Regions from separate parts of the Sphingomonas melonis DAPP-PG 224 genome, predicted to be linked through region 2. Evidence: riboswitches for the same ligand, from Rfam matches in the RefSeq annotation. Region 2 holds a riboswitch; the other holds the start of a gene.
The links. Region 2 has a riboswitch for glycine ahead of gcvT (glycine cleavage system aminomethyltransferase GcvT). Riboswitches for the same ligand answer to the same signal wherever they lie in the genome.
Positions count from the first base shown of each region.

Region 1 (11,388 bases), on a different contig from region 2:
TCGCCTTCGCCCGCTCGCCGGGTTTCCGCCGGCCGCGCACGCCGACGCCGATGTCGGCCTTCGCCGTCCATGTCGCGAGCGACTGCACGCTCGACCTGACGCAGGCGCCGTTCGACACGCCGGCGGGTCGCTGGACCCACCCGACTGATTATACGGCGACGCAGGCACTGGCTGCGGCCGCACGGGTCGCTGGCATCGGGGCGCTGCGGGCGCCGTCCGCGCGGGCACGGGGCGGGATCAACGTCGCGGTGCTCGACCCCGCCGCGCTGGTGCCGCCCCCTGCCCCGCATTCGAGTTGGGCGTTCCTCGCCACGCACGACGGCCTGATCGCGACGCGCGAGATGCGCAGTGAGGCGCTACGCTTCACCGCTGCGGGGTTCGGCATCAGTTCACATGTCGGGATGTCGACATGTCGGCTATGCGACGAGTAGCGTCATTAGGTAGTTCACGCGAAGACGCGAAGGTGTCGCGCTGCGGTGCGGTCGTAGTGGCTCGACAATGCCCTCGATAGGACGCGCATGCGGCGCGGCATGCGAGCCCTCTTTGCGTCTTCGCGTCTTCGCGCGAACCAAAACTACCGCGGCGTCAGCTCCACCAGCGCACCATTGTCGCCGTCGCGCAGCACCCAGAGCGAGCCGTTCGGGCCTTCCTCCACCTCGCGCGTGCGGGACCCCAAGCCGATGCGGGCGACCTCGCGCGCGGTGTCGCCGGTGACGCGGACGCGGACCAGGCCCTGTTGTGCGAGGCCGGCGAGCAGGAAGTCGCCGGTCCAGCCTGCGAACGCACTCCCGCGATACTGGATCATCCCGCCCGGCGCGATCACCGGCGTCCAGCTGACCAAAGGCGCGGTGTAGGCGGTGTTGGTGCTGTGGCGCGGGATGGGCGTGCCGTCGTAATTGTCGCCCTCCGACACCTTGGGCCAGCCGTAGTTCTTTCCCGCCTGAATCAGGTTGAACTCGTCGCCGCCCGCTGGCCCCATTTCGGATTCGAACAATCGCCCGTCGCTCGCGAACACGAGACCGTAGGGGTTGCGGTGGCCGAGTGTCCAAATCTCCGGCTTCGGGCCGGAGGCGAAGGGATTGCCCGCCGCAGCGCTGCCGTCGAGGTTGATCCGCACGATCTTGCCGAGCGTCCCCGTCGGGTCCTGCGCGGGCGTGAATTGCTGGCGCTCGCCGGTGCTGACGAACATCGTGCGCCCGTCGGGTGCGAAGGCGATCCGCCCGCCCAATTGCCCGCCGGTCGTCGCCGGCGTCGCGCGCCACACGACCGTCACGTCGTCGAGCCGCGGCGTGCTGCCGGACACCAGGGTCGCGCGTGCGACGGCGAGCTGCTGCCCGCCGGTCGCCGGCTCGGCATAGGTCAGCCAGATCCGCGCGTTGCTTGCGAAGCCGGGGTCGAGCACCACGTCCTGCAACCCCAATTGCCCCGAATAGGTGACGCGCGGCACGCCCGACACCTGCGTCTTGGCGCCGGCTTGCGTGACGAGCTGCAACCGCCCCGGCTTTTCGGTGACGAGCGCCCGCCCGTCGGGCAGGAACGTCATCGCCCAGGGGTTGTCGAAGCTGGCGACGACGCGCTGGTTCACGGCCGTCACGGTGGGTGTCGGTGTCGGCATGGCGGTCGCGCTGGGGGTCGGCGTCGGCGCGGTGCCGGTGGCCCCGCCGTTGCCGCCATCCTCGCCGCAGCCCAGCACCAGCGCGGCAAGCGCAACCGGCAACAGATGATATGTCCGCATGGATTCCTATCCTCTCCCGCGTCCCTGCCCTGCCCGAACGCATGGACTCCCACGGGGTGCCCGGCCTGCGGTGAAGCGAGGCCGTGATCGGCCCGGTGTCTTCGTTCTGTTTCCGAAATGCAACTCAGTCGGCTTCGGACATGTCTAGCGCGCCGCCCGACGAACACGGGGGGACATCATGGTATCGCGTACGAATATGTTGTTGCGGTCGGCTGCGGCGGTGGCACTGATCGGCATGGGGACGGGGTCGGCCTGGGGGCAGACGGCCGGTAGCGCCGCAGCGGGGGTTGCGCCGACGATCACCGCAGAAGACGACCAGTCCGGCGGCCTCGCCGACATCGTCGTCACCGCGCAGAAGCGCAAGACGAACCTGCAGGACACGCCGATCGCGATTTCGGTGCTCGCCGCCACCGCGCTGCGCAACCGTCACGTCCAGTCGCTGGTCGATCTGCAGGACGGTGCGATCCCGAGCCTGCGCGTTGCACCCTTCTATTCGCGCAATTCGGCGCTGATCGTGAACATCCGCGGCGTCGGCGTACTCGCCGACAGCAACCAGCCCGCGCGCGACCAGGGCGTCGGCGTTTATATCGACGGCGTGTATCTGGGCCGTGCGCAGGGCCTGGGCACTGCGCTGTATGACGTGCAGAGCATCGAGGTGCTGAAAGGTCCGCAGGGCACTTTGTTCGGCCGCAACACCGAAGGCGGCGCGCTCAACATCGTCACCAAGAAGCCGACGGGGGAATTCGGCTTCAACGGCACCGCCGGCATTGGCAATTACGGCAGCTACAAGGGCGAGGCGCATCTCGATCTGCCCGCGTTCGGGCCAGGCGGACTTCAACGCCTTCGACCGCCGCGGCTTCCATGGCGAGGCATTGTGGAAGCCGGTGACGGGCTTCAGCGCGGACTATGCGTTCGACACGTCCTACGACGCCTCGACGCCGCTCTATCTCCAGTCGATCACCGCCGGCACGCTGCCGCGCGCGCCCACCCAGCCGCTGCAGCCGACCCGCGTCGGCACCGCCAACGTCGGCGTTCCGCAGCAGCCCAGCATCGGCAAGACGCACGGCCGTCGCCTGACGCTCGACTGGCAGGCGATGCCGGGCCTAGAGCTGAAGTCGATCACCGCCTATCGCGCGATGGCGCAGTCGCAGTTCGACAATGGCAGCGCCAACACCTCGGTCTATGCGCCGAACGGCGCCTTCTCGCACTACAGCCTCGCCTATTTCAAGCAGCACCAGTTCAGCGAAGAGGTGCAGGCGATCGGCGAGACGGCGCAGCTCCATTACCTCGCCGGCGCGCTCTATTATCGCGAGAAGGTGGAGGACAATGCGCAGGCGTTCAACACAATGCGCTGGAACGCCGACGGCACCGCGGCGAGTGTGATCTCGCTCGTCATCGCCGACCAGCGCATCGACCGCGCGAGCCATGTCACGACCGAGAGCGTCGGCGTGTTCGGCCAGGCGACCTGGACCCCCGATTTCGCCGAGGACCGGCTGCATCTGACGGGCGGCGCGCGCTGGACGCGCGATGCCAAGCACGGCGAATTGTTCATCGTCAACGGCGTGTCGGCGCCGCGCGCGCTGAACGCCCATTGGTCGCGCATCGACCCGATGGTGACGCTGGCCGCCGATCTGACGCGCGACGTCCATGTCTATGGCAAGTGGAGCACCGGCTATAAGTCGGGCGGCGCTAATTCGCGCTCGCTCACCTATGCGCCGTTCAATCCGGAAACCGTGTCGATGTTCGAAGCCGGCGCGAAGATGGAATTCTGGGATCGGCGGGCGCGCTTCAACGTCGCCGCCTATGTCGGCGACTATAAGGACATCCAGATCGATTTCAGCGCCAATTACCAGCAATATGTCACCAACGACAAAGGCGAGCGGGTGCTGCTCAACACCACGCGCACCACGACCGAGACGACCAACGCGCCCGGCACCGGCCGCCTGAAGGGCTGGGAGGGCGATGTCACGCTGCTGCCGGTGGACGGCCTGACGCTGACCGCCAGCTACGCCTTCGCCTATGTCCACATCCCGCCGACGTCGAACCCCTTCCCGCAGACCAACGGCGTGGTGGTGACGACGCCGATCCGCATCTATCCGGTCTATACCCCGCGCAACGCGGCGAGCGGCGCGATCGATTACGAACTGCCGCTGACCGGCACGACGTTCCGCGCGCACCTCGACGGCAATTATGACGACGGCTTCTACGCCAATTACAACGATCCGCAGACGGGTGTGCGCCAGCCCAAGGGCGACGGTGCCTTCGTCGTCAACGGCCGTCTGGCGCTGACCGACATCCGGTTGAACGCACCGGCGCGAAGCTGGGCGTGTCGGTGTGGGCGCGCACCCCCGCCGCGCGTCTCAACAACGTCGACCTGCGTGAGGTCGGCGGACGCGTGATCGCCGTGGCGAGCGACCGCGCCGACGTGACCCAGGCGCATGTCGCGCTGTTCACGCTCGACACGTCGACACGTAGACTTGTACCCATGGGCCGCTATCCCGTCGGCCCCGGCGAGGCGTACGGCATGTGCCTGTGGACGCAGGCCAAGGACAAGGCGCTGTTCGGCTTCGTCGTGCAGAAGGACGGGCGCATCGACCAGGTCGCGATCGACGTATCCGGCCCCTCCCCGCGCGTCACGACGGTGCGCAGCATGAAGCTTGGCTCCCAAGCGGAGGGCTGCGTCGTCGACGATCGCACCGGGCTGTTGTACGTGGCCGAAGAGGACGTCGGCCTGTGGCGCTTCTCCGCGGATCCCACCGCGCCCGCAACCGCCACCCCGATCGCGCAGGTCGACGGCAAGACGCTGGTGGCGGACGCCGAGAGCCTCGCCCTCGCGCCCCAGGGCACGCGCGGCGGCTACCTCGTCGTCTCGAGCCAGGGCGACAACGCCTACACGCTCTACCGCCTGCCGGCCGTCACCTACGCCGGCCGCTTCCGCATAGGCGGGGGCGCTATCGACGGCACCAGCGACACCGACGGCATCGAACTGGCGCTGGGCGACTTCGGCCCCGCCCATCCTGACGGCCTGCTCGTCGCGCAGGACGGCGACAACGCGCCGGACACGCAGAACTTCAAATACGTCAGCTGGGCGAAGGTGAAGGCGGCGCTAGGGTTGTACAGGTGTCGACACGTCGAGGTGTCGGTGGAGCGGGCCGATAGCCCACCCCGATCCGCCGCACCGCCCCCGCCCGCCGCGCGAGCAGGCTACGCACATAGCCCCGCGCCGCGCCCTCGTCGTCGAAGCTGCGCGTCAGGCACCGCCCGCCCGCTCCGATCCGCCCCCAGCGCGTCTCGATCACCCATGCGCCGAGCAGATCCCGATACGCCGCCACGCTCCACCGTCGACGGATGTTCCGCGCCGCGTCGATGGCGACCAGCTCGATCGGAACGAAGGGCAACGTCTCCATGCCCGCGAATCTAGAGGATCAGGCCTGCCCCGTCCGACGGATTTCCTGAATCAGAGGAGCGCGCGTGAGTCAGCGGGTGAATCAGGCGCCGCGCCGCTCCCCTGCCCGACGGTCTTCCTGCGGAACGGGCGCTTCCTCGATCGCGGTCAGGATCGCGCGGCCGTAGGCAGTCTTCGCTAGCGCCCTGCCCCGCGTCTCCGCCGCCTCGCGGGTGATGAAGCCTTGCAGATAGGCGATCTCTTCCAGACATGCGATCTGGATGCCCTGGCGGTGCTGGATCGTGCGGACGAACTCGGCCGCTTCGAGCAGGCTGTCGTGCGTGCCGGTGTCGAGCCAGGCGAAGCCGCGGCCCATCGCCTCGACGTGAAGCGCGCCCGCGGTCATGTAGCGGCGTGCAAGATCGGTGATCTCCAGCTCGCCGCGCGCGGAAGGCGTCAACGCGGCGGCATGGTCGCAGACGCCGGCATCGAACATGTAGAGGCCCGTCACGGCCTGGTTCGAACGCGGCCGCTCGGGCTTTTCCTCGAGCGACACCGCCCGCCCGTCGTCGTCGAAGGCAATGACGCCATAACGTTCGGGATCCTCGACGCGGTAGGAGAAGAGCGTGGCGCCGCCCTCCGCCTCGATGCGGGCGACGGCGCGGCGCAGCAGGGTGCGCAGGCCGTTGCCGAAGAAGATGTTGTCGCCGAGCACCAGCGTCACCGCCTCACCCGCAATCCAGCCCCGCCCGATCGTGAACGCCTGCGGCAGGCCCTCCGGTGCCGGTTGCTCGGCATAGGCGATCGACAGGCCGAGCGCCGATCCGTCGCCGAACAACGTGCGGTAATGGGGCAGGTATTCGGGGCTGGAGATGATCAGGATCTCGCGGATGCCGGCGAGCATCAGCGCCGACAGCGGATAATAGATCATCGGCTTGTCGTAGACGGGCAGCAGCTGCTTGTTGACGACGAGCGTCGCCGGATGGAGCCGCGTACCCGTGCCGCCGGCGAGAATGATGCCCTTCATGCCGCCAACCCTCGCCGCACGGCCGCGGCCTGATCGGCGACGATCGGACGCCACCATGCCTCGTGATTGAGATACCAGCGCACCGTTGCGTCCAGCCCGCTCTCGAAGCTCTGAACGGGGGTCCAGCCGAGTTCGTCGCGGATGCGCGTGGCATCGATGGCATAGCGCAGGTCGTGGCCCGGCCGGTCGGCGACGAAGGCGATCTGCTGCGCATAAGGGCGGCCGTCGGCACGGGGACGCAGGCGGTCGAGCGCCGCGCACAGCGTCTCCACCACGTCGATGTTGCGGCGCTCGGCATTGCCGCCAATGTTGTAGCGCCGCCTGGGCTGCCCGCGTTCGAACACCACCTGCAATGCGCGGACGTGATCGTCGACGAACAGCCAGTCGCGCACGTTCTCGCCGCGGCCGTAGACGGGCAGCGCTTCGCCCGCGAGCGCCTTGACGATCATCAGCGGGATCATCTTTTCGGGGAAGTGATAGGGCCCGTAATTGTTCGAACAATTGGTGACGAGCACCGGCAGGCCGTAGGTATGGCCCCAGGCACTGACCAGGTGATCCGATGCGGCCTTGCTCGCCGAATAGGGCGAGCGCGGGTTGTAGGGCGTGTCTTCGGTGAACAGGCCGGTGGGCCCGAGGCTGCCGAACACCTCATCGGTCGAGATATGGTGGAAGCGGAAGGCCGCGCGGCGCTCGGGGGCGAGATCCTGCCAATAGCTGCGGACCGCCGACAGCATGGTGAAGGTGCCGACGACATTGGTATCGACGAAGGCGCCCGGCCCGTCGATCGAGCGGTCGACATGGCTTTCCGCGGCGAGATGCGTGACGACATCGGGCTGGAAATCCCGCAGCGCAGCTGCAACGGCAACGCCGTCACGGGTGTCGCCGTGCACGAAACGGTAGCGAGGATCGTCGGCAATGGGTGCCAAGGCGGTCAGCGTGCCCGCGTAGGTCAATGCGTCATAGACGAGCACCTGATGCTCCGTCTCGCGGATCAGGTGGCGGACGAGCGCCGAACCGATGAAACCGGCTCCGCCGGTGACGAAGATGCGCATGGACCGAGCCTAGCGTGTGAAGGTTAATCCATCGCTGTCAGACACCATGGTCTATGTGTTGTCATGTAGACACGTCAACATTCTACCACGTTGACGGCCAGCCCACCCAGGCTCGTTTCCTTATATTGCGAGCGCATGTCCTCGCCCGTCTGGCGCATCGTCTCGATCACCGCGTCCAGGCTCACGACATGGCTGCCGTCGCCGCGCAGCGCGAGATAGGCGGCGTTGATCGCCTTCACCGCGCCCATCGTGTTGCGCTCGATGCAGGGAATTTGCACCAAGCCACCGATCGGGTCGCAGGTGAGGCCGAGATTGTGCTCCATGCCGATCTCCGCGGCATTCTCGACTTGAGCGGTGGTGCCGCCGAGTGTTGCGGCAAGCCCGCCCGCGGCCATCGAGCAGGCGACGCCGACCTCGCCCTGGCAGCCCATCTCGGCCGCCGAGATCGACGCGCGCTTCTTGTACAGCATGCCGATCGCCGCGGCGGTGAGCAGGAAGGTCCGAGCACCGTCCCGCCGCGTCGCCTCGTCGCACGCCACCAGCGTCTCGTAGAAGCGCAGCACGGCGGGCAGCACGCCCGCGGCGCCGTTTGTGGGCGCGGTGACGACGCGGCCACCCGCGGCATTCTCCTCGTTGACCGCAAGCGCCCACAGGCTGACCCATTCGAAGACCTCGGCGGGATTGCTGCCGGGCACGCAGCCGGTCAGCCCCTGTTCGATCGCGCGGGCGCGGCGCCGGACCTTCAAGCCGCCGGGCAGCACACCCTCCTGCGCAATGCCGCGGTCGATACAGGCGTGCATCGCGGCGCGCACCGCGTCGAGGAAGGCGTCGGTCTCGGTGCTCTCGCGCCAGGCGGTTTCGTTGGCGCGGACGATGTCGGCGATGCCGAGTCCGGTTGCCTCGCTGATCGCGAGGAGGTCGGCGCCCGAGCTGAACGGGTGGCGCACGGCAACGTTGCTCGCGCCCACGGGCGCCCCCTTGCGCAGGATCGCGCCCCCGCCGATCGAAAAATAGGTTTCCGCATATGTCGCGCCGTCCGCAAGCCGCGCGGTGAAGGTCATGCCATTGGGATGTTCGGGCAGGAACGCGCGCGGATGGAAGACGACATCGCTCGCTGCAAAGGCGATGGCGTGCGTGCCGGCGAGCGGCAGGCGTTCCTCTTCCGCGATCGCGACGAGGATACCGGGCGCTGCGTCAGGATCGAGCCGTTCGGGCTTCCAGCCGGCAAGCCCCAGGATCGCAGCGGTGTCGGTCGCGTGGCCGCGCCCCGTCAGGGCAAGGCTGCCGTAGAGATCGCAGGTAACGCGCACCGGGGCGGCCCCCTCCCCTGCCCGCCCCACCGCACGCTGGGCGAAGTCGAACGCGGCGCGCATCGGCCCGACGGTGTGCGAGCTCGACGGACCGATGCCGATCGTGAACAGCTCGGCGACGCTGATCGGCCGGTGCAGCCCGCGGTCGAGGGCTAGAGATGTAGATGTGTCGACAGGCATACAGGTCCTCTTCGCCGGTGATGCCCGGCCATGCGCCTGCCCCATCTGTCGCTTGTGCCTGAGATCGCTATCCCGTCGGCGGATGCGGGGGATGCCCCCCTCACCTCTCTCCAGATATTATCGTTATCGCCATGGTCCTTCTGCCTGAGAGTTTCCGGGGCGGTTGCTCCTTCGGCGCCGGGCAGGCCCGATCTCTCCCATGTCGACGGGCGCGGGTATCGACCGGGGCAGGGAAGGGGTCAAGGGCGCGATGCGGTACGGTTGCCGACGATCAGGTGGAGGCTTGGGTTGCCGCTTTCGCCAGTTTGGAGGCTTGGCCTTCGCTGACGCCGAGCCGGGTCGCGATGACCTTCAGCGGCAAGCCTTGCGCACGCAGCTCTCCTGCGCGACGGATACGGTCGTGTTTACTCATTGACTGAATGGCATTCCAAGTGTGGAGCAGCCGTTCGCGGCGCTGCGGATCACGTAAAGGATTGAGCGACCTTGTGCTCAACCGCTGCTTGTTCCTGACTTTGTGGTGCAGCCTTGGCCTCTGGTGCCTGAAGCAGGACCAGCGGTTCGTGCGACCAGCCATCGAATACAAAGGCCTGCGCGCCAGCCGATGCCTGTTGGTCACCGTGCCACAGATCATATGGCATGTTCTTATCTCCCCGACGATCGGCGTCATTTACAGCTAATTTACGATGAAGGATAGCATGTGCCTTGTGGTGATGTGCCTGCGGCAATTGATCGTGTGTCAGGGTAAGACGATCATGCAGCCTGTTACGCCGATGAAGCGCCCCACATTGTTGAAGCCTCGATAGATCGGCTGGCTGCTGCCAGAGCGATCACCTATCCCCCGTACGGCAGCCGCTCGACGTGTCGACACGTCGATATGTCGGTACGCTATAGATGGCCTGCAATGCGCACCCCTATTTCCTACTTGAAAGCACGAATTGTTGGATGGCTTGCCCTATTTTCCCTCGTGAAAGCGGCTTGGGGGTCCAAATCTTCGTGCTTTCGAGTAGGAAATGGTCATGGCCCGTACCCCTGCTTCGAACCGCTCGCCCGCTACCTCCGGAACGCTGCCGCAGCGCGACCTGTTCGCGCTTGACAGCCCGCTGCATGGCGAGATCCGCGGCGAGCGCTCGCTGATGGCGTTTCCGTTCTTCGCGCTGTCCAAGAACGCCTGGATGAAGCCGCTGACCTATGATCATGCGACCGTCTCGATCGAGGTGCGCCCCTCGGCGAGCGGCGTCGCGACGATCTACGACAAGGAGATCGTGCTCTACATCGCCAGCCTGATGGCAGCGAAGCTGGAGGCGGGCGATCAGGTCGAACAGGATTTCGTCTTCACCGCGCACGACCTGTTCTCGGCGACGGGCTCCAATCATTCGGCGCGCAGCTACGGCCGGCTGTCCGAGGCGCTGGAGCGGCTGCAGGGCACGCAGATTAAGACCAATATCGAGGCGGGTGGCGAGGGCGAGGAGGGGTTCTTCTCGTGGCTGTCCGAAGCAAAACTGCACTACAGCAAGACCAAGAGCGGCGAGCGGCGGCTGAAGGCGGTGAAGGTGCGCCTGTGCGACTGGCTGTATCGTGCGATCCTGCTCGATCGCCATGTGCTCGATTATGCCGCGGCCTATTTCCAGCTGGGACCGATCGAGCGGCGCATCTACGAGGTTGCGCGCTCGACCTGCGAGGAGGGGGGGGCGCTCGACCTCGACCTTGCCACGTTCCGCCTGCAGATCGGCTATCAGAACCCGCTGTCCAACTTCAAGGCGGCGCTGAAGCAGATCGTCTCGACCGACGGCATCCCCGATTATCACCTGGAGCTGATCGAGGAAACTGAGGCACCCCCCGCCGGCGATGCGCCCGCGCGCCGCGGTCGGCGTGCGCCCCAGGCCCGCGTCGTCATCACCCCGCGTGGGCCTGCGCTGCCCGATGCGACGCAGGACGATGGGGCAGGGGAGGGCGCGCCTGCCTGATTCCTCCACGCGAATCACCCGTCGCCTTGAGGCCTGCTGCGGAGCGTCGATTCGCTGGCCTTCCGTCCAATTGTTACTCGAAAGCACGAAGTTGAAGTGTGAATTCCTACTCGAAAGCACGAATGAACGGCCAATTCCTACTCGAAAGCACGAACTTTTTTTGAGTTAAATACTCGAAAGCACGAATCGTAGTCGCTTCCGTTGTTGGATCATTGCTGCAACAAGATCGGCGATGCGCGTCATGTCGACGCGGAAGAAGCAGGAAGCGGCCGTGACCACATAAAGGAAAGCCCGGCACGAAGGCCGGGCATCCCAAGGAGGGTAAGAAAGAGCGGCGTCGCCAAACGTCACTCCACCGTGAAAGCATCAACCGTTCACGGGCTCTTCCTACCCTCCCACCCGACCCGGTGCAAGGATGCGCGTTTCGCGCCACGGTCTTTTTTGTCTCCGGTCCCGGCCCCGATGGGGGATGGAAGATGACGGCATGTGCCTTGGGCATGGCGAGCGCGCGCGTGCTCGCGCGGGCGAGCGATACGTGCGAACGTCCGCGAGCAGGAGGCGGCTTCACCGCCCTGCCACGCGGGCGATCGGGCGGAGTCCATCGCACCGGCGCCCCCGTGCTGCGCGGCGGCCTGGAGGCGGGGACGTTCGAGGACGCGTTCTTCGCTGCCCCTGCACCCGGCGAAACCGACCGATTGCTGACCGCCTGCCGCCGCGCGCGCGATGCCGGCCGGC
Region 1 is NZ_KB900607.1:16,240-27,627, forward strand. Features, by position in the region: gene SPHME3_RS20410 (RES family NAD+ phosphorylase) at 1-431, shown strand, start outside; gene SPHME3_RS0119590 (PQQ-dependent sugar dehydrogenase) at 575-1,735, opposite strand; partial or broken gene SPHME3_RS21650 (TonB-dependent receptor plug domain-containing protein) at 1,971-2,384, shown strand; gene SPHME3_RS20415 (TonB-dependent receptor) at 2,503-4,134, shown strand; partial or broken gene SPHME3_RS21475 (phytase) at 4,140-4,787, shown strand; gene SPHME3_RS21185 (WGR domain-containing protein) at 4,816-5,142, opposite strand; gene rfbA (glucose-1-phosphate thymidylyltransferase RfbA) at 5,224-6,147, opposite strand; gene rfbB (dTDP-glucose 4,6-dehydratase) at 6,144-7,199, opposite strand; gene SPHME3_RS0119615 (L-serine ammonia-lyase) at 7,274-8,689, opposite strand; glycine riboswitch at 8,812-8,899, opposite strand; gene SPHME3_RS21190 (hypothetical protein) at 8,961-9,356, opposite strand; gene SPHME3_RS0119625 (replication initiator protein A) at 9,700-10,653, shown strand; gene SPHME3_RS0119630 (helix-turn-helix domain-containing protein) at 11,130-11,388, shown strand, end outside.
Region 1: it holds a riboswitch for glycine, as region 2 does, so the genes downstream of both, SPHME3_RS0119615 (L-serine ammonia-lyase) here and gcvT (glycine cleavage system aminomethyltransferase GcvT) in region 2, are expected to answer to the same signal.

Region 2 (11,388 bases):
GGACAGGCCGCGATCCTCGGCGGCGGCGGGCACCGATTTGGGCACGCCATGCGCGGAAAAGACGACGGGCACGCCGTCGGGGACCTGGTCCAGCTCTTCGACGAAGATCGCGCCCTTCGCCTTCAGCGTATCGACGACGAACTTGTTGTGGACGATCTCGTGCCGGACATAGACGGGCGCACCGTGCTTTTCGATCGCGAGTTCGACGATGCGGATCGCGCGGTCGACCCCGGCGCAAAAGCCGCGCGGCGCGGCGATCAGCAGGTCGAGCGGAAGCCGGGAGGTGCCGGCGGCGGCGTCTGCGGAGATGGAGGCCATGTCCTGCCGCTTACGCGATTGCTTGCGCGCGCGAAAGGCGGTTCCTATGGTGCGCGCCGCAACGCCGGCCCCGCGCCGGCGCTGGTCCTGCTCGTTCGACAAAGGTACGCGTCCTCGTGAAAACCCCGGCAATCGGCCTTTGCGCCCTCGCGTTGATCCTGTCCGGTTGCGCGGGCAAGGGCGAGATCGTGGAAGGCGGCATCACCGCCGTGCGTTCGGCCTGCCCGACGGTGGGCGTCGCGGCGGGCACCGGCGACATCACGCTGTTCGATCCGGCGACCAGCCGCGACGAGAATGCGATCGACGTGGTCGCGAACATGACGCACGTCCGCGGCACCTGCGCCGACGTGGGCGACGACATCACGACGACGATCACCTTCGACGTGCTCGCCCGTCGCAACCGCGCCGATGCGGCGCGCGACGTGACGCTCCCCTATTATATCGCGATCGTGCGCGGCGGCACGGCGGTGACCGCGAAGCGCAAGGGAACGGTGACGGTGCATTTCGATGCCGGCCAGACCCGCGCGCAGGCGAGCGGCACGGCATCGACCACGATCGGCCGAGCCGCGGCGACGCTGCCGGAGTCGGTGCGCGAGGAACTGACCAAGAAGCGCAAGGCCGGCGACGAGGATGCCGCGGTCGATCCGCTGACCAAGCCCGAGGTGCGGAGCGCCGTGCTGCGCGCGACGTTCGAAGCGCTCGTCGGCTTCCAGCTGACCGACGACCAGCTGAAGTATAACGCGCAGCGGTAAGGGCGGTCGGTCACCGCCTTCCCGTCGTCACCCCGGACGTGTTCCGGGCTCCACTCCGCGGCGAGGGGGACGGCTGGAGGCACAGGCGCTACCCCCGCGGCCCGGTGGACCCCGGAACACGTCCGGGGTGACGGGGGAGATGGGGCGGTCGTCTCGTTTACCCAACTTGGCCCGATCGGCCGCTTTCTCAATTGACTAAACCGGCCTCGCTCGCCAGAGCGGCGCTTGTCGATGGCGGTGCGAACCGTCATGGGCATGCGCGGGAGAGAGCCCCTCACGAAAGGGGCCGCCGAAGGAGCAACCACCCCGGAATCTCTCAGGCAAACGGACCGCGCAGGCCTTATCGATACTCTGGAAAGCGCCCCTTCTAGGGGCCACCGAAGGGGTAAGCCGGCGGTGCCGGCGAAAGCTCTCAGGTTCCCGTGACAGAGGGGGTTCGACGGATCGTGACGGCGGGTATGCCCCCGCGGGACCGGTCGCGTGGCCTTGATCTGGAGACGGTTGATGAGCGAGACGTTGACGGAAACCCTGCCCGACCCGCTCGATGGGATCGACGAGGGCGACGAACCCGCCATCCTGCACCTGCCGCTCGACGCCTGGCACCGCGCCCGTGGCGGCCGCATGGTGCCGTTTGCCGGCTACGAAATGCCCGTCCAGTATGAAGGCATCATGGCCGAGCATCTGTGGGTGCGCGACTCGGTCGGGCTGTTCGACGTCAGCCACATGGGGCAGGTGACGCTGACCGGGGACGGCCTGGATGCGGCGGCGATCGCGAAGGCGCTGGAAGCGGTGCTGCCGGGCGACATCGCCGGCCTGGCGCCGACCAAGATCCGCTATTCGCTGCTGCTGAACGACGAGGGCGGCATCCTCGACGATCTGATGGTGACGACGCTGCCGGCAGACGGCGCGCATCCGTTCGGCGAGGCGAGCTATTATGTCGTCGTCAACGGCGCGACCAAATATGACGATCTCGCCTATCTGCTCGACGTGCTGCCCGACGATGTGACGCTGAACCTGATGGACGAGCAGGCGCTGCTCGCGGTGCAGGGGCCGAAGGCGGTCGAAGCGGTCGCGCGGCTGGTGCCGGGTGTCGAGAGCCTCGTGTTCATGACGGCGGGTGCGTTCGAATGGAACGGCCATGCGCTGTGGATCAGCCGCTCGGGCTATACCGGGGAAGATGGCGTCGAGATTTCGATCCCGGCCGAGGCAGCCGCAGCCTTCGCCGATGCGCTGTGCGAGCAGCCCGAGGTGAAGCCGATCGGCCTGGGCGCGCGCGATTCGCTGCGGCTCGAGGCCGGGTTGCCGCTGTACGGTCACGACCTCGATCCCGAAACGACGCCGGTGATGGCGGACCTGGGCTTCGCCCTGTCGAAGCGCCGCCGCGAGGCGGCCGACTTCGCCGGTGCCGGCCGCATCCTCGCCGAGCGCGAGAGCGGCGCGGCGGTGAAGCGCGTGGGCCTGTCGGTTGCCGGGCGCCAGCCGGTGCGCGAGGGCGCGAGCGTCGTCGACGCGGACGGCGCGGTGATCGGCCGCGTGACCAGCGGCGGCTTTGCCCCCAGCGTCGGCGCGCCGATCGCAATGGCCTATATCCCCGCCGATCTGGCGAGCGCCGGCACCGCCGTCCGCCTCGTCCAGCGCGGCAAGATCCATGAGGGCATCGTCACCCCGATGCCTTTCGTTCCCCACCGCTACGTCCGCAAGGCGTAGGCTTTCTGGAGCCAGTCAAGATGAGCCGTTACTTCACCGAAGATCACGAATGGGTCGATGTCGATGGTGACATCGGCACGGTCGGCATCTCGGAATATGCGCAGAGCCAGCTGGGCGACATCGTGTTCGTCGACGTCCCCGAAGACGGCAAGGCGCTGTCGAAGGGCGACGAGGCGGCGGTGGTCGAATCGGTGAAGGCGGCGTCGGACGTCTATTCGCCGGTGTCGGGCAACGTGCTGGAAGGCAACAGCCAGCTTGCCGACGATCCCAGCCTCGTCAACTCGGACGCCGAGGGCGAGGGCTGGTTCTTCAAGATCACGCTGAGCGATCCGTCCGAGCTGGAAACGCTGATGGACGAGACCGCCTACGAAGCGTTCGTCGCGAAGCTGTAAGACCTGCTCCCCTCCCGGGAAGGGAGGGGCTGGGGGTGGGTGGAGTGCTTGCTGTACGGCCGCTGCGCCGGGCAAGCCTTGCCGTACCACCAGGACGCTACCCACCCCCGACCCCTCCCTTCCCGGGAGGGGAGGAGCCTATGATGCGCTATCTGCCGCTTACCCAAACCGACCGTGAGGCGATGCTGTCCGTCATCGGCGCCGCCAGCATCGACGACCTGTTCGTCGACGTGCCCGAGGCTGCCCGGCTCGACGGCCCCGTCCATGGCCTGCCCAATCACGCCACCGAACTCGCGGTCGAGCGGCATATGGCCAAGCTCGCGCGGGCGAACACGGTCGCGGGCGAAGTGCCCTTCTTCCTCGGTGCGGGCGCGTATCGGCATCATGTGCCCGCGACGGTCGATCACCTGATCCAGCGCGGCGAGTTCCTGACCGCCTATACGCCGTATCAGCCCGAGATCGCACAGGGCACGCTGCAGATGCTGTTCGAGTTCCAGACGCAGGTCGCGCGCCTGCTCGGCACCGACGTCGCGAACGCGTCGATGTACGACGGTTCGACCGCATGCTGGGAAGCGATCGGCATGGCGCGGCGCATCACCAAGCGCGGCAAGGCGATCCTGTCGGCTGGCCTGCATCCGCATTATGTCAGCGTCGCCAAGACGATGGCGAAATATACCGGTGATACGCTGGACACGACGACGCCCTGGCTGACCGGCGAGATGGACATTGATCGGCTGATCGAAAAGATCGACGGCGATACGTCGTGCGTCGTCGTGCAATATCCGGACATCCTCGGCCGCATCGCCGACCTGACGCCGCTGGCCGACGCCTGCCACAAGAACAAGGCGCTGCTGATCGCGGTCGTTACCGAGCCGGTGGCGATGGGCGCGATCCGTAGCCCAGGCGAAATGGACGCCGATATCGTCGTCGGCGAAGGCCAGTCGCTGGGCGTCGGCCTGCAGTTCGGTGGCCCGTACGTCGGGCTGATGGGTTGCAAGGAAAAGTATATCCGCCAGATGCCGGGCCGCTTCTGCGGCGAGACGGTGGACGCCGACGGCAAGCGCGGCTTCGTGCTGACGCTGTCGACGCGCGAACAGCATATCCGTCGCGAAAAGGCGACGAGCAACATCTGCACCAATTCGGGCCTGTGTGCGCTCGCCTTCTCGATCCACATGACGCTGCTCGGTGAGGCTGGCCTGCGCCGGCTCGCCGCGATCAACCACGCCGGCGCGTGCCGTGCGGCAGATCGGCTGAGCAAGGTGCCGGGCGTCGAGCTGGTGACGCAGAGCTTCTTCAACGAATTTACGCTGAAGCTGCCCAACGAAGCGCGTCCCGTCGTCCGCACGCTGGCGGATCGCGATATTCTGGCGGGCGTGTCGCTCGGCCGGCTGTATCCGGGCGAGGATGCCCTCGCCAACGGGCTGATCGTCGCGGTCACCGAAACGACGACCACGGAGGACGTCGAAACCCTTGCCGCCGCACTCGAGGAGGTTTTGGCATGAGCATCAACCAGAGCGGCTGGCGCCCCGAGATGACCGCACGTGACGGTGCGGCGGGCCAGACCTTCACCGGTAATCGCGCGCTGATGCTGGAAGAGCCGTTGATCTTCGAGATCGGTTCGACCGAGACGACCGGCGTCGACTTTCCGGACGGCGACGTCGCGGGATCGCGGTTGGGCGACCTGACGCGCAAGCAGCCGATCGGCCTGCCGGGCCTCGCCGAGCCGGAAACGATCCGCCATTATACGCGGCTCAGCCGGCAGAATTACGCGATCGACCTGGGGCTGTTCCCGCTCGGCTCGTGCACGATGAAGCACAATCCGCGCCTCAACGAACGCGTTGCGCGGATGCCGGGCTTTGCCGACGTCCATCCCTTGCAGCCGGTCGATACCGTGCAAGGCGCGCTGGGCGTCATCAACGAACTGGCGGTGTGGCTGATCAAGCTGACCGGCATGTACGGCGTCGCGATGAGCCCCAAGGCGGGCGCGCATGGCGAGCTGTGCGGTATCCTGTGCATCAAGGCGGCGCTGGAGAAGCGTGGCGAGGGCCATCGCAAGGTCGTGCTGGTGCCGGAATCGGCGCACGGCACCAACCCGGCGACCGCCGCCTTCGCGGGCTTCACCGTCGAGGATATCCCCGCCACGCCCGACGGCCGTATCGACACCGCGGCATTGGAAGCGCGGCTGGGGCCGGACGTGGCGGCGGTGATGATCACCAACCCCAACACCTGCGGTCTGTTCGAACGCGATCTGAAGCGCATTTCGGATGCGGTGCATGCGGCGGGCGGCTACGTCTATTGCGACGGCGCGAACTTCAACGCCATCGTCGGGCGGGTGCGTCCGGGCGATCTGGGCGTCGATGCGATGCACATCAACCTGCACAAGACCTTCTCGACGCCGCACGGCGGCGGCGGGCCGGGGTCTGGGCCGGTGGTGCTGTCCGAAGCGCTGGCGCCGTTCGGGCCGCTGCCGTTCACCGCGCGGATGGCGGACGGTCATATCCAGCTGATCGAGGAAGAGACGGCGGGCGACGACCATCCCGACACGTTCGGCCGGATGACCGCGTTCCACGGCCAGATGGGTATGTTCACCCGGGCGCTGACCTATATCCTCAGTCATGGCGCCGACGGCCTGCGCCAAGTCGCCGAGGATGCGGTGCTCAACGCCAATTACGTGCTGCGCAGCCTGGAAGGCACGCTCGACGCGCCCTTCGCGAAGGCGGGGCCGTGCATGCACGAGGCGATCTTCAGCGACGCCAACCTTGCCGAGGGCTTCTCGACGCTCGACGTCGCCAAGGGGCTGATCGACGAGGGCTTCCACCCGATGACGGTCTACTTCCCGCTCGTCGTCCATGGCGCGATGCTGGTGGAGCCGACCGAGACCGAATCGAAGGCAGCGCTCGACCAGTTCATCGGCGCGCTGCGCAGCGTGGCGGAGCGGGCGAAGGCCGGCGATGCCAGCCTGAAGACCGCACCGCACTTCGCCCCCCGGGCCCGGCTCGACGAAACGCTGGCGGCGCGCAAGCCGGTGCTGGTGTGGAAGGAGCAGCCGCTGGCCGCGGCGGCGGAGTAACGGCGTCTCCCCTTCCGTCGGGTCCCTGCCCTCGCTACCCTGCGTCCGAACAGGGCAGGGGTAGCGAATGCAGGTACATCAGGCGGGCGGCTGGATCAGCTATGCGATCCCGTTCGTCGTCATCGCGATCGTCGTGGCGATCCGGTGGAAGCGAATGAGCCGGGTGACGCCGCTGAAGCTGGAGCGGCTGTGGATGCTGCCCGCCGCCTATGCCGCACTCGTCGTCTTCGCCTTTGCGATGCACCCGCCCAAGGGGCTGGCGTGGCTTTTCTGCCTGCTGGCGCTGGGGCTTGGCGCGGCGCTGGGCTGGCAGCGGGGCAAGATGATGCGGATCATGTTCGATCCCGAAACGCATACGCTGAACCAGACATCGTCGCCCGCCGCATTGCTGTTCATCGTCGTCCTCATCGTCGTGCGCAGCGGGGCGCGGGGGGCAATGAGCTACAGCGGCGGCGCGTTCGATCCGATGGCAGCGACCGACGTGCTGATGGCGCTGGCGCTGGGCCTGTTCGCGGCGCAGCGGCTGGAGATGTACCTGCGCGGCAGGCGCATGCTGGAGGCGGCGCGCTAACCCGCGCGCCGTTGTGCCGTGGGCGTGCGGCCGATGCGCTTGCGCTTTTCGGCGTAGAGCATCGCGTCGGCGCGGCGGGCGAAGTCGCGCAGCGAGTGGCAGTCGGTATCGAACATCGCATGGCCGATCGACCCCGCGCTCGTCATCGTGATGCCGCCGGCGGTGACGGGGACGCGCAGCGCGGCTTCCAGGCCGCGGCACAGCCGTTCCGGATCGGCGATCAGCGCGGGTGCGGTGACGATCAGGGCGAATTCGTCGCCGCCGATCCGCGCCGCGAAACAGTCGCGCAGCCACGGCTGGGTCAGCGCCGCACCGGTCAGCCGCAGCACGTCGTCGCCCGCATCATGGCCGAGCGCATCGTTGATCGCCTTGAACCCGTCGAGATCGATCAGCATCAGCATCAGCGGACTGCCGTCGGTGCGGGCGCGGGTCATCGCGGCATCCAGTTCGCGGTCGAAGGCGGCGCGGTTGGCGATGCCGGTCAGCGCGTCGGTATCGGCCGAGCGGCGCAGCTGCGTTTCGAGGCGATGGCGTTCGGTGATGTCCTGGAACACGCCGACCAGCGCCTGGACGCTGCCGTCCTCGCCCCGTTCCGCCTCACCCGCCGCGCGGACCTGCAACAGCCGCCCGTCAGCGGTGTGCAGCGCAGATTCGAAGTCGAAGGGCTCGCCGGTCCGCACCGTGCGGCTGATCGTTTCCGAAATCTGATCGCGCATATACGGCGGGTAAAATTCCAGCGCCTTGCTGAGCGGGGGTTGGTCGCCGGTCGGCACGCCGTGGATGCGAAAGACGTTTTCCGACCATTCGAGCTGCGAATCGCCGAGCGACAGGCGCCACGATCCGATCCGCGCGATGCGTTCGGCCTGGCGGAAGATCTTGTCCTGCCGCGCGAGGTCGCGGACCAGCTGTTCGCCGGTCGTCGCGATGCGGATCGCCTCCATCGCATTCCGCCGTGCGGCGATGAGCACTTCGGCCAGCGTTCCGAGGTGGCGCAGCGCCGCTTCGCCAGCGGCGTTAAGCGAGCGCGGCGTGACATCGAGCACGCACAACGTCCCGATCGGCTGCGTCACGCCCTGGCCATCGACGACATGGATCGGCACGCCGGCGTAGAAGCGGTTGCCCGCGTCCGTCACGACCGGGCTGGTGCGATAGTGCGCATCCAGCGTCATGTCGGTGATAACCATCAGCTCATTCTGTCGCACGGTGCGGTCGCACATCGCGACGTTGCGCCCAAGTTCGTTCGGACCCGGCGCGTTCATCGCCTTGACCCAGATTCGCTCGCGATCGACGAGGCTGATCAGCGCGGTGGGACAGCCGAGCAGGTCTGCGGCCAGTGCGACCACCGCATCGAATTCGCGTTCGGGCTCGCTGTCGAGCAGGTTGAGCGCGTGCAGCGCCGCCAGGCGACCGGCTTCGTCATAGGCCGCCTGTGGGGGAAGGACAGCATCGTTCATGGCATTTCCCATGGCATCCAAGGTCTTAAAATGTCCTTCCCCCACGGGGCGGTCCGAGCCACAACCGCGACGGAATGAGCGAGACCGATCCTTACGAAACGATGCCCCTAACGATGCAATGGGCGGCGCATCTGGCGCGCGACCGGCGTCGGTCGGCGCATACCGTGCGCGCCTATCGCGCCAGTGCGGAGCGGCTGGTCGCGTTCCTGCAGGCGCATTGGGGCGAGCGGCCGACGGCGGCGGCGCTGGCACGGGTAAGCGCGGCGGACCTGCGCGCCTTTTTGGCGGCGCGGCGTGGCGAAGGGCTGGGCAACGCCTCTGCCGCGCGCGAACTGTCGGCGGTGCGGGGGTTCCTGGCGTTCGTGGCGCCCGATGCGGCGATGCCGCGGCTGCGCGGCCCCCGCGTCAAATCCGGCGTGCCGCGGCCGATCGCGCCGGACGAGGTGATGGCGCTGGCCGGCGAGGTGGCGGACGAGGCGGCGGAACCCTGGGTGGGGGCGCGCGATTGGGCGGTGCTGCTGCTGCTGTATGGCGCAGGGCTGCGCATCGGCGAGGCGATCGCGCTGCCGGCGCGCGTGCTGCCGCTGGGGGAGACGCTGACGGTGACGGGCAAGCGCGACAAGACGCGGATCGTGCCACTGCTGCCGCAGGTGCGCACCGCGGTGGAGGCCTATGCGGCGCAGATGCCCTGGGCGCCCGCGCCGGACGAGCCGCTGTTCCGCGGCGTGAAGGGCGGGCCGCTGTCGCCGGGGATGATCCGGCGATCGGTGCGCGCGGCGCGGGCCCGGCTGGGGCTTGGCGAGCGGACGACGCCGCATGCGCTGCGCCACAGCTTCGCGACGCATCTGCTGGGCCGCGGCGCCGACCTGCGCGCGTTGCAGGAGCTGTTGGGGCATGCGAGCCTCAGTTCGACGCAAATCTACACCGCCGTCGATGCGGCGCATCTGCTGGACGTCTATCGGAATGCGCACCCGCGGGCGTGATGGCCGGCGAAAATGGGCAACGGGAACACCTTGGGCGAAACGATCGGGGGTGATCGTTTCCATTGTCGCACCCATTGAAAGAACTGTTCCGTCGCAATGACGCGGGAATGCCGGATGACTGGCGTTAGCGGATTGGGTGGATGTAGGACAGCGGGTCTCGAGTTTGCGCTCGCATTCAAGCCCTTACCGGTGCCCCGATCCTATCGTGCGCGCGGTTTCCAGGTGACGACGCGATAGAGGTAGGCCAGGACGATCGCGACGCTGAGCGCGACGGCGGCGGGGCCGACATAGCGGTCGATCGCCTCGAAATTCGACCCGAGATAGACACCGGCGGCGGCGAGCATGCTGTTCCAGATCAGGCTGCCGGCGAAGGTCCAGACCAGGAAGCGCCACAGCGGCATGCAGGTCATGCCCGCGGGCAGCGACACGAGCGTGCGGAAGGTGGGCATGAAGCGGAACACGAACACCACGCCGCCGCCGCGCTTGCAGAAGAAGCGGTGGAGCTTTTCGACATCCTCCCACTCCATCGTCAGCCAGCGGCCGTGACGTTCGATGAAGGGGCGGAAGCGCTGGTAGCCGATGTGGCGGCCGATGAAATACCAGAAGTAATTGCCCGCGGTGGTGCCGGCGGTGCCCCACAGGACTAGCGGCACGATCGCCATGTCGCCGCGCGCCACCGCCATGCCGCCGAGGCCCATGATCACCTCCGACGGGATGGGCGGGACGACATTCTCCAGCGCCATCAGCAGGAAGATGCCGATATAGCCGCCCTGGGCGATGGCGTTGAGGATGAACTCGGTCATGGCCCAAGGTAACGGCGCGGGGTCAGCCGCGTTCCGCTGCGGCGCCATCCGATGCGCGCTGCGCGACGCGGCGCTCGATGGCATCCCAGATCAGGCCGGCGACGTCGGTGCCGTCGAAGGTCTGGATCGCGACGATGCCGGTCGGGCTGGTGACGTTGATTTCGGTCAGCCATTCGCCGCCGATCACGTCGATACCGACGAACAGCAGCCCGCGGCGCTTCAATTCCGGCCCGAGCACGGCGCAGATCTCGCGCTCGCGCTCCGTCAGTTCGGTCTTCACCGCCGAGCCGCCGACCGCGAGGTTCGATCGGATTTCGCCTTCGCCGGGCAGGCGGTTGATCGCGCCGGCGACCTCGCCGTCGATCAGGACGATGCGCTTGTCGCCCTTCGCCACCGCGGGCAGGAACGCCTGGATCATATGCGGTTCGCGCCAGGTCTGGTTGAACACCTCGATCAGCGCGGAGAGGTTCGCGCCGTCGCTGCCGACGCGGAAGATCGCCTTGCCGCCGTTGCCATGCAGCGGCTTGACGACGATCTCGCCATGTTGCGCGAGGAAGGCGCGTGCTTCGTCGAGGCTGCGGGTGATGAGCGTCGGCGGCATGAACTGCGCATAGTCGAGCACGAACACCTTTTCGGGCGCGTTGCGGACGCTGTGCGGATCGTTCACCACGAGCGTCCGATCGGCGATGCGTTCGAGCAAATGCGTCGCGGTGATATAGCCGAGGTCGAAAGGCGGGTCCTGCCGCATCAGCACGACATCGGCCTGCTCGCCGAGATCGAGGCTGACGGGCGCGTCGAAGCGGAAATGGTCGCCCGCGCCCGGTGCCGCCGGGCGCTGTACCGTCACCGGATGCGCCTTCGCCCAGACGCGGCCGTCGGCGTAATTCAGGTCCTCGGCGAGGTAATGGAACAGCCGGTGCCCGCGCGCCTGGCCTGCCAGCATCAGCGCGAAGCTCGAATCGCCGGCGATGTTGATCTGATCGAGCGGGTCCATCTGGACGGCGACGGTGAGGGTCATGGGCACACTCGCGAGTGGGTTGGTTCGGGGTGGGACTTAGGGGGCGGGCGGTGGAATGTCACCCGGAGCGCGCGCGGAAGTGGACGAAGTGGACGATACGTCGTTGCCGGGAGGCGGGGGGCGGAACGTCTTTCTTGTGAGGGAGACGAGGGGGTTTCGCGCAGAGGCGCAGAGGGCGCGGAGGTGTGTCGTGCGACGCAGCGCTCCGCTTGATATCCGACGGGGGTGACGGATCGCACCGGTACGGCGGATGCGACTCCTCTGCGGTCTCCGCGCCTCTGCGCGAGCATCGTCCTGCCTTCCGACCTGTGGTGCGATCG
Region 2 is NZ_KB900605.1:1,291,334-1,302,721, forward strand. Features, by position in the region: gene ispH (4-hydroxy-3-methylbut-2-enyl diphosphate reductase) at 1-318, opposite strand, end outside; gene SPHME3_RS0106445 (hypothetical protein) at 471-1,070, shown strand; glycine riboswitch at 1,321-1,412, shown strand; gene gcvT (glycine cleavage system aminomethyltransferase GcvT) at 1,575-2,777, shown strand; gene gcvH (glycine cleavage system protein GcvH) at 2,798-3,169, shown strand; gene gcvPA (aminomethyl-transferring glycine dehydrogenase subunit GcvPA) at 3,313-4,671, shown strand; gene gcvPB (aminomethyl-transferring glycine dehydrogenase subunit GcvPB) at 4,668-6,239, shown strand; gene SPHME3_RS0106470 (CcdC protein domain-containing protein) at 6,307-6,810, shown strand; gene SPHME3_RS0106475 (sensor domain-containing diguanylate cyclase) at 6,807-8,264, opposite strand; gene SPHME3_RS0106480 (tyrosine recombinase XerC) at 8,378-9,247, shown strand; gene SPHME3_RS0106485 (DedA family protein) at 9,448-10,050, opposite strand; gene gshB (glutathione synthase) at 10,073-11,068, opposite strand.